One region of the Clostridium moutaii genome, then DNA from elsewhere that is predicted to be linked to it. Evidence: riboswitches for the same ligand, from Rfam matches in the RefSeq annotation. Region 1 holds a riboswitch; the other holds the start of a gene.
The links. A riboswitch is a leader RNA that binds a small molecule or an ion and turns the genes downstream of it on or off. The one in region 1 is predicted to bind S-adenosylmethionine.
Positions count from the first base shown of each region.

Region 1 (7,787 bases):
TACATTTGATACACCTTCACAAGAAGAAATAAAAAAGGTAAAAAAGTGGATTTATGATGTGGGTGTAGAGATAGTGGATTATAAGTAGAAATAAAAAAAGGTATAACTGGGAATAAAAATTTGCAGCTATACTTTTTTATATATAATATTATGCAATGTTAAACAGCTTTTAGAGCTTGTTCTATATCTTCTATTATATCCTCTGAATCTTCTATCCCTACAGATAATCTGAGTAAATCATCATATACACCCATTTGTATTTTTTCTTCTTCAGTATTATTAGAACATATGGTAGAGGAAGGATGAATTATTATTGATTTAGTATCACCTATATTTGTAAGGTTTAATATGAGTTTTAAATTATTTAAAAACTTAAAGGCTTTTTCTTTGCTACCTAGTCTAAAGGTCAAAATACCACCTGCTCCATTTTTGTAGTATTTTTCAATTAAATTATAATATCTGGAACTTTTAAGACCAGCGTAATTTACCTGGGACACTTTTTTATTGTCATCTAGATATTTAGCAACAACCAGTGCATTTTTGCAATGTTCCTTCATTCTTAGAGATAGTGTCTCTAGCCCTGTGAGATTTAAAAATGCATTAAAAGGTGATAGGGGGGAGCCAATATCTCTGCCTACTGTATCCTTTAGCTTAGCTGTAAATGCCATGCTGCCGAATTTTTCAATATAAGGTTTAAAATTATTGTATTTTATATTGGAATATTTACTGCTTCCTCCGTCAATTATAATTCCACCTATGGAGTTTGATGTTCCATTTATATATTTTGAAGTAGAATGTATTACAATATCAGCTCCATATTGAAGAGGCTTTATGAGATAAGGAGTTGTCATGGTGGAATCTATTATTAAGATAATGTTGTTGATTTTACAAATCCTTGAAACAGGTTCTATATCAAGGACATCCAGTTTTGGATTTCCCATGGTTTCTGTAAATACCAACTTGGTATCTTTAGTTATTGCTTCATTTAAAGATTTTTCGTTCATCTCATCTAAAAATTTTATTTTTATTCCAAAAGATTTTAAATTTCTTATTAAAGTATATGTACCTCCATAAAGGGCGCTTGATGCAACTATTTCATCCCCAGGTTGAACTGTATTCATTATGGCAAGGTAAATGGCACTCATGCCGGATGCTGCAGATGTTGCTACCATGCCATCTTCTATGCTGGTCATCCTTCTTTCAAAAGAAATAACTGTAGGATTGGATATTCTCGTGTAGGCATATCCAACGGCCCTGCCGCTGAATATATCTTCAAGCTTTTCCGCACTATTATGAGCATAGGCATTTGAAAGGTATATGGGGGTGTTGGTGGCTCCAGTTTCATCAATTTTTAAATTTCCATGTATGAGTTTAGTATTGAATTTCATTGTTTCACTCCCAATAATTTATTTGAAGGATGGTGTGTAATGATCATACCACCCCTCATTGACTTAATGTTATTTTTTTTGTATAACCAATAAATTGTGACCCTCATAATTTGTATCTGTAAAAATTACTTCGTGGCCCTCCTTTTTTACACTTTGGGGAACATTGTTTATAGGATCTCCGTCATCTAAATAAAATCCTACCTTTTGTCCAGATTTTACTTTGGAAAGTTCAACTTTTACCTTTACAAAATTTATAGGACATTTTACTCCTCTTAAATCCACAATTTTAAGATTTCCAATTTTATCATGGCCGTTGGTTTCGTTATTATGGGAGTTTAGCTGCACATTCTCTTCTTTTGGAAGGGTTATTTCCAGTTTTCCATTTAAGGATCTATACATGGCATCCACTTTGTTGTACAGATATTCCACTTCCGAAGCTTTGCCTGATATATCGTTTGTACCGTCTATTTTGTAGTCTATGAGATCCTGAAAAAGCTTTTTAATTGAGGATTTAACATAGCCTGTCTCTATAAAATTCTTGTTGAATTCCTCAAATATCTCTCTGTCTTTGTTGGAATCCACTCCTTTGAGTACAAGAAGGGTTCGTGCTGAGGATAATGCAGAAGAATACAAATCGGAATTTTGTTTTGTGTCTTTATATCTTTCAAGGGAAGATTTAGCATTCGATAAATCCAGTCTTATAACATCCATTACACCGGAACTGCATTCTCCAGGTCCACGACCCTTTAATGAAAATTTTTCGCAAGCTCCAAAATCAAAGTAAATATCCGCTTCCTCAACAAATTTATCCACATCGGTGTACTTATTTATGAGAGCTTTTATATCCGATGATCTGTTATCCAGAAAATCATAAAAATCTTCGTATCCGGAATTCACTTTTAGTTCTGCAAGTTCATGGATGAACAGGGGAACTTTCTTTGCAGGTACATCTCCGTAAGTATCTCCCATTCTGGCTATATTTGATCCCACTTTTCCTCCAAAGGATATGGAGTACATTGGAATCAGGCCGTTTTTTGTTCGTTTAGCTCTGCCGTGAAGGCCCAGAGCTCCTTTTTCGTGCTGAGCGCAGGAATTTGGGCAGCCTGATATAAATAATCTTGGAAGTGTAGCTTTTATTTCAGGTGATGCACCCTCAAATTTCTTCTTTATGGCTTTTAACAGATTTTGTGAAAGACATAATCCAAGCTGGCAGGTGGAAGCGCCCACGCAGGTTACAGAGTTATATATGTTGTATATGGAAGTAAAGCAGCCTGTTATTTCTATAAGATTTTCAGCATCTTTTTTCTTTAAATCTCTTATAAAAAATCCCTGAGTATTTGTGACCCTGATGGATATTTCATAATCTAATTTTTCTATGAAATCAAGTACTTTATTTAAGTGGTCGACTTTTAAATTTCCGCTTTGAGGATGAACATAGACGGAATAGTAGCCCTCCTGTTTTTGTGGAAATAATATATTCTTAAATTTTTCATTCACTTTTGCATCCCGAACGATTTTGACATCAGGGTTCAGTATAAATTCATTTTCATCCACCTGGATGTTGAGACCGCCTTTTTCCTTTAGTTTGTTTATTTCCCCGTCTAATTTTTCAACAAATTTTTTTTCACCCAGTCTCATGAGTATGAATCTTATTCTGGCCTTATTTTTATTGGTCCTGTCTCCTTCGGCTTCAAACACATTTTTAAGGCCCTGTATATAGTATAGTATTTCATCCGCAGGTATGAAATCACTTAATTTTAAAGCAACTCTCGGGCTTCCGCCAAATCCGCCCGCTCCATACACCTCAAAGCCCCTTTTACCATCTACTATTTTTGCAATAAATCCCAGATCCGATATGGTTGCATTGCCTGTATCTTTTGAGGTATTAGAGAAAGCTATCTTGTATTTCCTGGGCATGTTCATAGTAGTGGGATCCTTTATGAGGTAATTGGTGGCTGCCTTTACATAGGGTGTCACATCAAAGACGTCATCTATTGAAACACCTGAAAGGGGAGAGCACTCCACATTTCGGACAGTATTTCCACCGGTACCTTTTGTTATTATACCTACTTCTATAAGCGAATTTATTATTGGATAGGCATCTTTTAAATCCACACTTTGAAATTGAATGTCCTGTCTGGAAGTGAATTTCAATTTACCTTTTGAATATTTTTCTGCAAGTTCACTTATACGTTTGAATTGTTTTAAAGTTATGACTCCTCCAGGTATTCTGGTTCTCACCATGTAGGTTTCCTTTTTTCGCTGCTCGTATACACCCATGGAAACTCTAAAAGCCTTAAATCTCACAGGATCTATTGCATTATTTAAATACTGGTGTGATTTTTCTTTTATGTCTTCTATGGATTTATAATGATCTTCACTTATATTTATCATATATCTCACTCCTCGTTAAATTATTTTATATTCAAGCTTTTCAACATTTTTGTCTTTGTCAACTCTAAACAAATTAAATACCGGATCCTCTTTTTCAAGAGATAAAATTCCGTACAATATTTTGTCATCAAAAGCAAGTCTTTTATCTTCTTCAGATGGCCTGGAAGGTGAATAAGGATGAGAATGATAATTGCCAATCATGTTGAAATTTTCACTTCTCATGAGCTTTACAGCTTTGAACTGTTGGGCGGGATCCATGGAAAAATGCTCGCTGCTGTGATCTGTATTTGTCAAAGAGTATACTTTTTTAATAAAAATGTCTTTTCCGGAATTCAGTCCTCCAAGATAACCGCAGCATTCATTGGGAAATTCATCCCTGGCCTGTTTCAAAATTCTTTTATATTGCAATTTGTCTATATATATCATAATTATCACCTGCTCAATTTACCGTCTTGAGATCACAAGCTGCCTGTTCGTAATCTATCAGTTTTTTTATTGTAGGGTGCTTACCGCATATTCCACAGTTTTTGTTTTTGGATACCTTTATTTTTCTAAATTCCATGGTAAGTGAATTATAAGTCAAAAGATATCCTGCAAGAGTGCTGCCGATTTTAAGTATATACTTGAGTGCTTCTGTTGCCTGAAGTGATCCTATGATTCCGCCCATTACACCCAGAACACCTGCTTCCTTGCAGGTTGGAACAACTCCTGCGGGAGGTGGCGATTGAAAAATACACCTGTAGCAGGGAGTACCGTTGTCAGGTATATATGTGGTGAGCTGTCCCTGAAATCTTATTATTCCTCCATGGGAAAATGGTTTTTTGGAAAGTACACAGGCATCGTTTATTAGAAATTTGGCAGGAAAATTATCTGTACCATCTATTATAAAATCATAGTCCTGATCTTTTATGATGTCCAGAATATTGCTGGAATTTACAAGCTCATTATACGTTATTACATGTACGTCTGGATTCAATTCATTTATGGTTTCTTTTCCGGACTGAACTTTGGGTTTTCCCACATCCTTTGTCTTATGGATTATCTGCCTTTGAAGATTTGAAAGATCCACTACGTCTCCATCTACAAGACCTATGGTTCCTATGCCTGCAGCAGCCAGATACATGGCAGCAGGGGCTCCCAGACCGCCTGTACCTATAATGAGGATTTTGGAGTTTAAAAGTTTTTCCTGACCTTCCACACCTACTTCGGACAGAATTATGTGCCTTGAATATCTTTCTATCTGCTCCTCACTAAAATCCACTGCTTCCACCTCCCATAAAGTACAGAAAATCTATTTTGTCGTTTCCTTTTAAAATAGTACTGCCAAATTTGGCCCTGTCTATGAATTCATCGTTTAGCTGTACGGAAACCATGTCCGGCATTTCCACATCTTCGATTTTTAAAATTTCTGTTACAGTTAATCCCTCCTTTATGTCTTTATCTTTTCCATTGATTGTTACTTTCATGATACCCTCCTTATTTAATCTTTTAACCATTTTGGAAAAAAGAATTTACACACAGTATAAAAATTTAAACAAAAATAAAAACTTCCTGGTACAATTTACAAGAAAGCTCTTTTTTTAAGTTTCTCATCTTTCAGGCAAATTATATAACCCGCTGGAATTGGCACCTTTGAAAATAATCAGGTTGCCGGGCATCATAGGGCCAGTCCCTCTGCCTCTCTTGATAAGAATGAATATTTAATTGATTAAATACTAACACACTTAAAATAATCTTGTCAATAATTTTCTTTTTTCAATCACAAAAATTTGAAAAGTTATTTAAAAAGTTATTGTACTATTGACATATACCTTAATTTAAGATTATATTTTATTGTAAGTATGAAATATATAATAATGGTAAAAGGTATGATAACTATGATAAACAGCTATGAATTGTTTAGAGATTTAAGACCTGAAGAAAAGAGAATATTCAATCTGATACAAAAAAATGGAATTATGAGTAAAAATGAAATTTTGTTTAAAACTGGAATGAAATTGACCACATTAAATCGCATAATGAATCCACTTGAACAAAAATCCATTCTGGTGCAAAAATGTGTTGGAGAATCTACAGGGGGAAGGAAACCTGTGTTGTATGATGTAAATGTGTGCAGGTTTTATATTGTGGGCATAGGTATATGCAGTACTTATGCACAGGTATCCATAGTGAATCTGAGAATGGAGATTTTTTATAAAAAAAGTTTTTATATTGATTTTTGCAGTTCTTGCAGTGAAGTCATAGAAAAAATTCTCCAGATTATGAAAAATGTTTATGAAGAATTAAATCTGGAGTTTCTTCAGCTTGTAGGAATTGGACTTGCAATTGAGACCAATCTTTGGAGTGATGAAAATATAGGCAAGGTACTTGAAGAAAAACTAGGGTGCAGTGTAATTAGTGAGAATTGCTCGGATTCTGCTGTTACTGCAGAGTATTTGTATGGAGCAGGAAGGCAATTCAAGAATTTAGCTTATTTTGATTGTGGAGCTAGATTGAAACAGGCAGCAATTGTCCAGGGAAGAATTATAAGATCAGCAGGGGACAATGAATATGCATTTGAACATATGATTGAGAATATGAATGGCAGTATTGGTTTGGATAAAGTGTATTTTAGTTATATAAAAAATAGTGTGTTGTCTGAAAAACTTCTTTTGGATGCTGCATCAAAATTGAGTAAAAGAATAGAAGCTTATATAAATTTGTTGGATCTTGAATGTATTATATTAAGCGGATCTTTGGTTGATTTCCAAATATTTTATGAAACATGTACACAATATATTCCTAAAAGTGTTTCAATAAAAAAGCATGGATATTTTAAAAAAAATGCGGTTTCAGTAGGTGCGGCAGCTTTTTTGTTGGAAAAATGTATTAATGATCAATATGATATAGATAATAAAAAATTTGTTGTTGACAAAGTATTTTAAAAGTTATATCACATACGTAAATTAAAATTGAATAAATGCAAAATTTCTTATCAAGAGTGATGGAGGGACTGGCCCTATGATATCCGGCAACCTGAATATGTTTTTTATTCAATGGTGCTAATTCCAGCAGGTGCATATTCACCTGAAAGATGAGAAACAATAAGGATATAGCTTCCTGTGGTTTCTCCATAGGGAGTTTTTTATTTGTACTGGATTGACTAGAAAAACTAGAGATCAGGTTTTATTGGCATATCAATAAAACCTGATCTCTTTTTAGAACTTATAGAATATGGTGGAATTGGAGGCGTGATAATTATGCACAGTAACTGCAGCATTATTAATTGAATACATTAAAAGTTGGACATAAGTTAGTTCTATGGCTGAATACTATTTAAATTATTAAAGGAGTTGTTTTTATGTCTGAAAAAAAATTTAATTCAAAGGAAAATGGCTGGAGTGATTTGGTAAAAAAAGAGGATTGGTGGGCAGTATGGATAGGCCTGATTTTAGTAGTTGCTGCAGTTGTTCTATGGTCATCTGGAGGCTCAATTAAGTTTATTACTGCCAAGATCCCAAAATGGGCAGATATAAGTGTGCTATTTTCTGCATTGGGAAATAACATCGGCTCCATTGCACTTTTGTTTATTGTATTTTTAATTTTGTTTTCTATTGCAAATCTATTTTTACATTATAAGTTTACAGATTTTTTTATAGGATTTTTAGTTCTGTTTATTTTAAGTGTTATAATTAATTCCTTTAGCTCCTGGGGATGGGCACAACAATATAATTTGGAAGCACCTCTTGTTGCATTATTTATAGGATTGATAATCAGTAATTTATTTTCTATTCCAAAATGGTTTGAAACAGCACTTAGAACAGAATTATATGTAAAAGTGGGTATTGTACTTTTAGGTGCCACACTTCCATTTACACTGATTGTAAAAGCTGGGCCTGTTGCTTTTTTACAGGCAACTGTAATTGCTGTTTCTACATTTTTGACAATTTATTTTGTAGGTACAAAATGGTTGGGACTTGATAAAAGGTTTGCTGCTACTTTGGGAGCAGGCGGATCCATTTGCGG
Region 1 is NZ_JBGEWD010000001.1:406,344-414,130, reverse strand. It holds gene AB8U03_RS02150 (glycyl-radical enzyme activating protein) at 1-88, shown strand, start outside; gene AB8U03_RS02145 (O-acetylhomoserine aminocarboxypropyltransferase/cysteine synthase family protein) at 159-1,388, opposite strand; gene AB8U03_RS02140 (sulfurtransferase TusA family protein) at 1,458-3,782, opposite strand; gene AB8U03_RS02135 (M67 family metallopeptidase) at 3,798-4,208, opposite strand; gene AB8U03_RS02130 (HesA/MoeB/ThiF family protein) at 4,222-5,043, opposite strand; gene thiS (sulfur carrier protein ThiS) at 5,033-5,248, opposite strand; SAM riboswitch class I at 5,369-5,475, opposite strand; gene AB8U03_RS02120 (ROK family transcriptional regulator) at 5,624-6,706, shown strand; SAM riboswitch class I at 6,751-6,862, shown strand; gene AB8U03_RS02115 (YeiH family protein) at 7,123-7,787, shown strand, end outside.

Region 2 (7,787 bases), on a different contig from region 1:
CAGTGGATTTGATATAGTCTCCACATACACCAGCTTTGTATTGGGCTTAAAATGTTTCTCTATGGGCTCATTTATGGTATCCACAAAAGTAACATCTATATTGAATTTACTCAATTCATTCTTAAGGAATTGATAAGTTCCACCATATAATACATTGTCTGCTATTATATGATCTCCTGACTTTACCAGAGATAAAATTGACATGGAAACAGCTGCCATTCCAGAGGAAAAAACCTGGGCATCTTCTCCTTCGTCAATACTGCACATTATTTCCTTTAATGCATCATGAACCGGGTTCCCATTTCTAGAATACACATACCCCTTGGCTTTTCCCTCATAAACTTCATCTAATGTTTCTACATCATCAAAAGCAAATACAGAAGTCATAGAAATAGGTAAAGTCTTGGATTTAGAAATGGATTCCGAATTTTGTTCTCCAAGGTGAATGAGCTTTGTAGCAAAACTTTTATTCATAATAACCTCCTCCAAATACTGCTAATATTATTTTTATCTATTACAATTTATATAACATCTATTTTATCTAAATCCTCTCCACAAGTAAATGCCTTAATGAAACAATATTTTCCCACGGCATAACATTTTCTAAATTTGCAATTTTTTAACCAGAATTAGAAAACTGGAATTTCTGCTCCTTTGTATGTGTCTTTTATAAGTTTCTTTATCTCATCAGTTTGATACGCTTTGACTACCTTTTTGTAAGTGGCATTGTTTTTGTCTTTGTCTCTAGCCACAATTACATTTATATATGGTTTTGCATTTTTATTGGATACATCTTCCAGATAAATTGAATCCTTAACTGGGTTGAGTTTGGCATCTATAGCCACTCCACTATTTATTATTGCTGCATCCACATCTGGAAGTGATCTTGGAATCTGGGTGGCAACAAGTTCTACAAATTGAATATTCTTTGGATTTTCAGTTACATCCTGAAGTTTTGGCAGAAGACCCACCCCTTCTTTTAATTTTATTAAGCCAGCACTTTGAAGCAGGTTCAATCCTCTGCCTTCATTTGTTGGATCATTTGGAATAGCTATTTTTGCACCTTCTGCAACATCCTTAATGGATTTTATTTTATTTGAATACACTCCAAGTGGTGCAAGTACAGTTTCACCTATAGCACTGATCTTCAGTTTGTGTTCTGTCTTAAATTTATTCAGATAAGCATAATGCTGAAATGAATTCAAATCAATTTCTCCGTCGGAAAGTGCCAAGTTAGGACGTACATAATCTGAAAAACTTACAATCTGCAAATCAATATTTTCTTTTGCCAGATTTTGTTTAACTTTGTCCCAAATCTTGTGATCATCACCAGTTATGCCTATCTTCACCACCTGTTTCTTATTGCTGGTAGTTTGTCCAGTACTATTGCTGGAACCGCAACCTGCCAAGACTCCAAAAGATAATATAACTGTTAAAAATAAACCTATAATTTTTTTCATTTTCAAGACCTCCCTAGTCTATAAATTAATGTGTTGTCAATTTTGATAAAACATCTCCTACAAGTTGAATAAGATTTACAATAACTAAAAGTACAATTATTGTGGCTACCATAACATCTGTCTGAAAATATTGATATCCATAGCGTATGGCAAAATCTCCTAGACCGCCTCCCCCTACGGTACCTGCCATGGCAGATAATCCAATAAGGCTTATAATTGTTATTGTAAGAGCATGTATAATACCTGGCAGTCCTTCAAGGAGCATTACTCTAAAAATTATTCCAAAAGGACTTGAACCCATTGATTGTGCAGCCTCAATCACCCCCTTATCTATCTCAAGCAGTGCTGATTCAATTTGCCTGGCAATAAAAGGAGTGCACCCGAATATAAGCGGCACCAGAGCTCCTTTTGTACCTATGGTAGTACCTACTAAAAGTCTTGTAAGAGGAATTATAGCTGCCAGGAGAATAATAAATGGTATGGATCTGAAAATATTTATTATTTTGCCAAGTATACTGTTAATAATTTTATTCTCCAGTATACCTCCCTCTTTTGTAACAACCAGGGTGACTCCCATGACTGTTCCAACTACTGTTGATATGATTCCTGAAATGGCTACCATATAAAAAGTTTCAAATATTGCTTTTATCATCTCAGGATATAAGGTCACCAAATTTGGTGCTATCTTTCCTAAAAATTCAATCATTATTTATCACCTTCACAAAATTTTTTTAATCTGCATATTTTAAGTCTAATTATTTCCAACCTTTAATTTAGCATCATCTTTTTTAATATCCACATATTCCACATGTATATTGTTTTCCTCTAAGTACCTTATTGAACTATTTATTCCTTCATCCGTACCGCTTAATTTTACTATTAAGTTTCCTATAGGTACATTTTGGATGATCTCTATATTTCCAAACAGTATACTGGCATCTATTTTAAACTTCCTGGAAATCTTTGAAATAAAAGCTTGGCCTGTTTTTTGCCCTGTAAAAGATATTTTAACAATACTTTCTCCTTCCGTTATTTGTTTTAGTTCACCTACAGAGTTTCCCTCTTTGAGGAAATCGTAGATTTTTTCATAGTGAAATAATGAGGATATAAATTTCTTTGTTATATTGACTTTTGGATTTGTAAATATATCTATAATATTTCCTTCCTCCACTATTTTACCGGAATCTATTACTGCAACCCTTTGACATATCTCTTTCACAACTTCCATTTGATGGGTTATAACTACTATTGTCAATTTTAATTTTTCATTGATGTTTTTTAAAAGTTTTAAAATTGCCTGAGTTGTTTGTGGATCCAAAGCGGATGTTGCTTCATCGCATAAAAGCACTTCAGGGTCATTTGCCAGTGACCTGGCAATTCCAACTCTTTGTTTTTGTCCACCGCTTAACTGTGAAGGGTATACATTTATTTTGTCACTTAATTCCACCAGTTTTAAAAGATCCAGCACCTTTTTTTCTATGTCTTTTTTACTCAAACCCTTTCCCTTTAAAGGATAGGCCACATTTTCAAATACCGTTCTGTTTTTCATAAGATTAAAATTTTGAAATATCATTCCAATTTTTTCCCTACTTTTTCTCAGTTCTTTTGAAGATAAACGAGTTAAATTCTTTCCATTTACAATTACTTCTCCGGAAGTTGGCTGTTCCAATAAATTTATACAACGAATCAAGGTACTTTTCCCGGCACCACTATATCCTATAATTCCAAAAATTTCACCAGCTTTAATATGAAGATTAATATTTTTTAAAGCTTCAACTGTATTAGTTTTACTTGTATAAATCTTGTTGATATTTTTTAGCCATATCATCCTTTTTCCTCCTTTAAAATTTCAACTAATTTTTTCAAAATCATATATTGCAATTTTGCAGTAATTTCATATATAAAATAAAAAACCTCTTCATACAAAGAAGAGGATGCAAGGCATAAAAAAAACCCGCGGAAGGGTTTTTATGCCTTTCCTCATCTTTCAGAACAACGTTCTGCTGGATTTAGCACCATCACATATATGTGGTTGCTGAAACTTCAAAGGGCCAGTCCCTCAGTTTCTCTTGATAAGGATATATTTAATTTTTACGAATTTATTTTATAAGTTAGATTATACAACTTATTTTTATTATGTCAATACGCAATATTAATTTTTTTATTATTGACAAAAATAACTAGAAGTTCTATTATGTTTAATAGTCAATACAATATGTAAAATTCTTATCCAGAGAGGTGGAGGGAATGGCCCTTTGAAACCTCGGCAGCAGATCCTATTTAGGATACTGTGCCAATTCCAACAAGTTTATTCTTGAAAGATAAGAAGGGAAATCTACAAATAAGTATATATCTCTTCTTTATTTCAAAGAAGATTTTTTTATTTAAAGAGGAGGTTCATATTATGAGTACAAACATTATTAAAAATTTTCAGCATGAAATAATCAATGAAATTGAAAGCAAGAAGGACACTTATATAAATATAAGTCACCTAATACACAATCATCCTGAAATAGGAAACCAGGAGTTTTTTTCTTCCAAATTGCTTATAGACGCCTTGGAAAAGGAAGGTTTTTCCATAGAAAAAGCTGTGGCAGGACACTCGACTTCCTTTATAGCCAGGAAAAAGTCAAATAAAAATTCTGGTGCCGTTATAGGATATTTAGCCGAATATGATGCTCTTCCTAATTTAGGCCATGCTTGCGGTCACAATATCATAGGTACAGCAAGTACAGCAGCAGCTATTTCCCTGTCAAAGCTCATAGATGAAATTGGTGGAGAAATTTTAGTATTTGGAACTCCTGCCGAAGAGGGCGGGGAAAACGGCAGTGCAAAGGCAAGCTTTGTAAAGCATAATTTATTTGATGGTGTAGATGCATGCATGATGATCCATCCTGGAAATAATAATTATAAAACAGTTAAGTCTTTGGCCAACGATCCCATTCAATTTGAGTTTATAGGGAAAGCAGCTCACGCAGCAGCTTGTCCCGAAAAAGGTATAAATGCGCTGGATGGAGTGATTCAATTATTCAATGGAATAAACGCCTTAAGACAGCATGTCACAAGTGATGTGAGAATACATGGCATTATAACTGATGGAGGATATGCGCCAAATATTGTTCCCGATTATGCTAAGGCCAAATTCTTTATACGCGCTGCTGAAAGAAGTACTTGTGATGAGGTCACAAAAAAGATTATAAATATTGCCAAAGGTGCAGCTTTAATCACCGGTTCTAAAGTCAACATAAGCTTTTTTCAAAATGAAATAGATAATTTCCTACTAAATAGTAAATTTGATGAAGTATTTGCAGACAATCTTAAATTACTTGGAATTAATTTGGATAATAAAATACCTGAAGGCCTTGGTTCCACGGATGCAGGTAATGTAAGCCATGTTGTTCCGACTATTCACCCCCATATAAAAATCGGTGATGACAAACTAGTAGGACATACTCCTGAATTTCGTGAGGCGGCAATATCAAAACAAGGTGATGAAGCTCTGTTAATTGGAATTAAAGCACTGGCTCTCACAGGGCTCACTCTGCTGACAGATAAAAACAAGCTTACTGCAATTAAGGAAGAATTCAATAGGCAACATTCTTAATAAAGTCCATGGATCAGAAATTACTATAGGATATAATTCTGTAGTAATTTCTGTCTTTCAATTATACTACTTAAACCCTATAAATATAGTTTATTGTTTTTAGTTAGTCACTTTAAAGATAATAATTTTTTCTGTCATGCCGTCATAATTTTAGTAGTAACTAAATTTTTTGCTTCATTCGGAATAGTAAATTCTGAATCAGCTGGAGTATCTCAAAATGACATAATTTACTGCTTTTCTGTTTCAAAAACTTCTGCATAAAACTCTACTGCTTCGCGACATTTCCCATTAAAATTAATAAATACATCAAAAAAGATGTTCAGATTGAACATCTTTTTTTACTAAATCTAAGTTTAACGAGATTAAGCCTTAAACTTATTCAATCTAATAGAATTAATGGAAAAAATAATGGTTAAAAATCTATCCGAGATGAGGGGCATTTTTAAATGATTGTATCGTTACATTTGAACTTTGTAATGTACATGATATAATCATTTAAAAAAATTAATAAATGAGGAGTTGTATTTATGTCAAAATATGAATTAAATAAAAACTTGGCGCAGATGCTTAAAGGCGGAGTAATTATGGATGTAGTAAATGTTGAACAGGCTATAATTGCTGAAAAAGCAGGAGCCTGTGCAGTTATGGCACTTGAAAGAGTACCTGCAGATATAAGAAAAGAGGGTGGAGTTTCAAGAATGTCTGATCCGAAGATGATAAAAGAGATAAAAGCAGCAGTATCTATTCCGGTTATGGCAAAGGTCAGAATAGGACATTTTGTTGAAGCTGAAATACTAGAGACTATTGGAATTGATTTTATAGATGAAAGCGAAGTTCTAACTCCTGCTGATAATAAATATCACGTAGACAAAACAAGCTTTAATGTTCCTTTTGTATGTGGTGCAAGAAACTTAGGTGAAGCTTTAAGAAGAATCGGTGAAGGAGCAGCTATGATAAGAACTAAAGGAGAAGCTGGTACTGGAGATGTAGTTCAAGCTGTTACTCATATGAGATGCATAATGGATGATATAAGAAGAGTTAAAAATTCACCAAAAGATGAGTTAATGACTATAGCTAAGGAATTTGGAGCTCCTTTTAATCTAATAGAGTTTGTTTGGGAAAACGGAAAGCTTCCAGTAGTTAACTTTGCTGCAGGAGGAGTAGCTACACCTGCTGATGCAGCACTTATGATGAAGCTAGGAGCTGAAGGAGTGTTTGTTGGTTCTGGGATATTTAAGTCAGGAGATCCAGAAAAGAGAGCTAAAGCAATAGTTATGGCAACAACATACTATAATGATCCTAAAATTATTGCTGAAGTATCAGAAAATCTTGGAGAACCAATGGTTGGTATAAACTGCAGTGAATTAACTAACAGATTTGAAGAAAGAGGCTGGTAAAATGAGAATAGGTGTACTTGCACTTCAAGGTGGAGTAATAGAGCATATTAATCATTTAAAAGACCTTGATTGTGAAACGATTGAAGTAAGAAAACCTGAAGAACTGGAGAATTTGGATGGAATTATTCTTCCAGGCGGGGAAAGTACAACTATTGGTAAATTACTAAAGAAAACAGGTCTTCTTGATAAACTCAAAGAAAAAATAATAAATGGTTTTCCTGTATGGGGAACCTGTGCCGGAATGATACTTCTTGCAAAAAATATTGAAAATGATGTGGTAAGGCATATGCAGGTAATGGATATAACTGTTAAAAGAAATGCTTACGGAAGTCAAATCAATAGCTTTTTAATACAAAAAAAAATAAATGAAGTTTGCACCGAAAAAATACCATTGGTATTTATCAGGGCTCCTTATATAACTAAAGTGAATGATGATGTACATGTATTATGTAAAGTTAATGAAAACATTGTGGCCGTAAGACAGTTTAATATGTTAGCAACCTCCTTCCACCCTGAGTTAACTGATAACCTTCAATTTCATAAATACTTTATTAATATGTGCAATAATAATTACAAATAGGATCGGAGTTTTCATGTTGTTGACATAAGAATTTTTGATTGAGGTTCATTGCTTCTAGAGTATATCTATGGATATTATTACCATTTGTGCATTTAAAAAGACTGTAATCAAATTTGAATTTACACAAATTTAATTACAGTCCCAAAATTCTTTACACTTTCATTATTAAATTAGACAGTATTCTCCATATTCTTCTTTAAATTTATCAATATCAATCATCTAATCATCATCTCTTAGAATGTTTATGTTCTTCCCATTCATTATTTTATTCATATTTCTAACTGCACACATTTTTCCACACATAGTACAGGTTTTTTCATCCTCAGGTTTTGAACTTTCTCTATATTTTTTTGCTTTTTCAGGATCTATAGCAATATCAAACATTTTATTCCAGTCAAGATTTCTCCTTGCTTTACTCATTTCATTATCCCATTTCCTTGCATTTTTAATTCCCTTTGCAATATCAGCTGCATGAGCAGCTATTTTAGTGGCAATTATTCCTTCTTTTACATCATCTAAATCAGGTAGTCTTAAATGTTCTGCTGGTGTTACATAGCACAAAAAATCTGCTCCACTAGATGCTGCAATAGCTCCTCCTATAGCGCTTGTAATATGATCATAACCTGGTGCTACATCCGTAACTATAGGTCCAAGTACATAAAATGGAGCATCATAGCATAGTTTCTTTTCAAGCATCATATTAGTTTGTATTTCATTTAGTGCCATATGCCCTGGACCTTCTATCA
Region 2 is NZ_JBGEWD010000005.1:26,047-33,833, reverse strand. It holds gene AB8U03_RS06695 (trans-sulfuration enzyme family protein) at 1-474, opposite strand, end outside; gene AB8U03_RS06690 (MetQ/NlpA family ABC transporter substrate-binding protein) at 630-1,460, opposite strand; gene AB8U03_RS06685 (methionine ABC transporter permease) at 1,486-2,166, opposite strand; gene AB8U03_RS06680 (methionine ABC transporter ATP-binding protein) at 2,212-3,288, opposite strand; SAM riboswitch class I at 3,438-3,539, opposite strand; SAM riboswitch class I at 3,684-3,788, shown strand; gene AB8U03_RS06675 (M20 family metallopeptidase) at 3,865-5,064, shown strand; gene pdxS (pyridoxal 5'-phosphate synthase lyase subunit PdxS) at 5,592-6,461, shown strand; gene pdxT (pyridoxal 5'-phosphate synthase glutaminase subunit PdxT) at 6,463-7,041, shown strand; gene thiC (phosphomethylpyrimidine synthase ThiC) at 7,261-7,787, opposite strand, start outside.
Region 2: it holds a riboswitch for S-adenosylmethionine, as region 1 does, so the genes downstream of both, AB8U03_RS06680 (methionine ABC transporter ATP-binding protein) here and thiS (sulfur carrier protein ThiS) in region 1, are expected to answer to the same signal.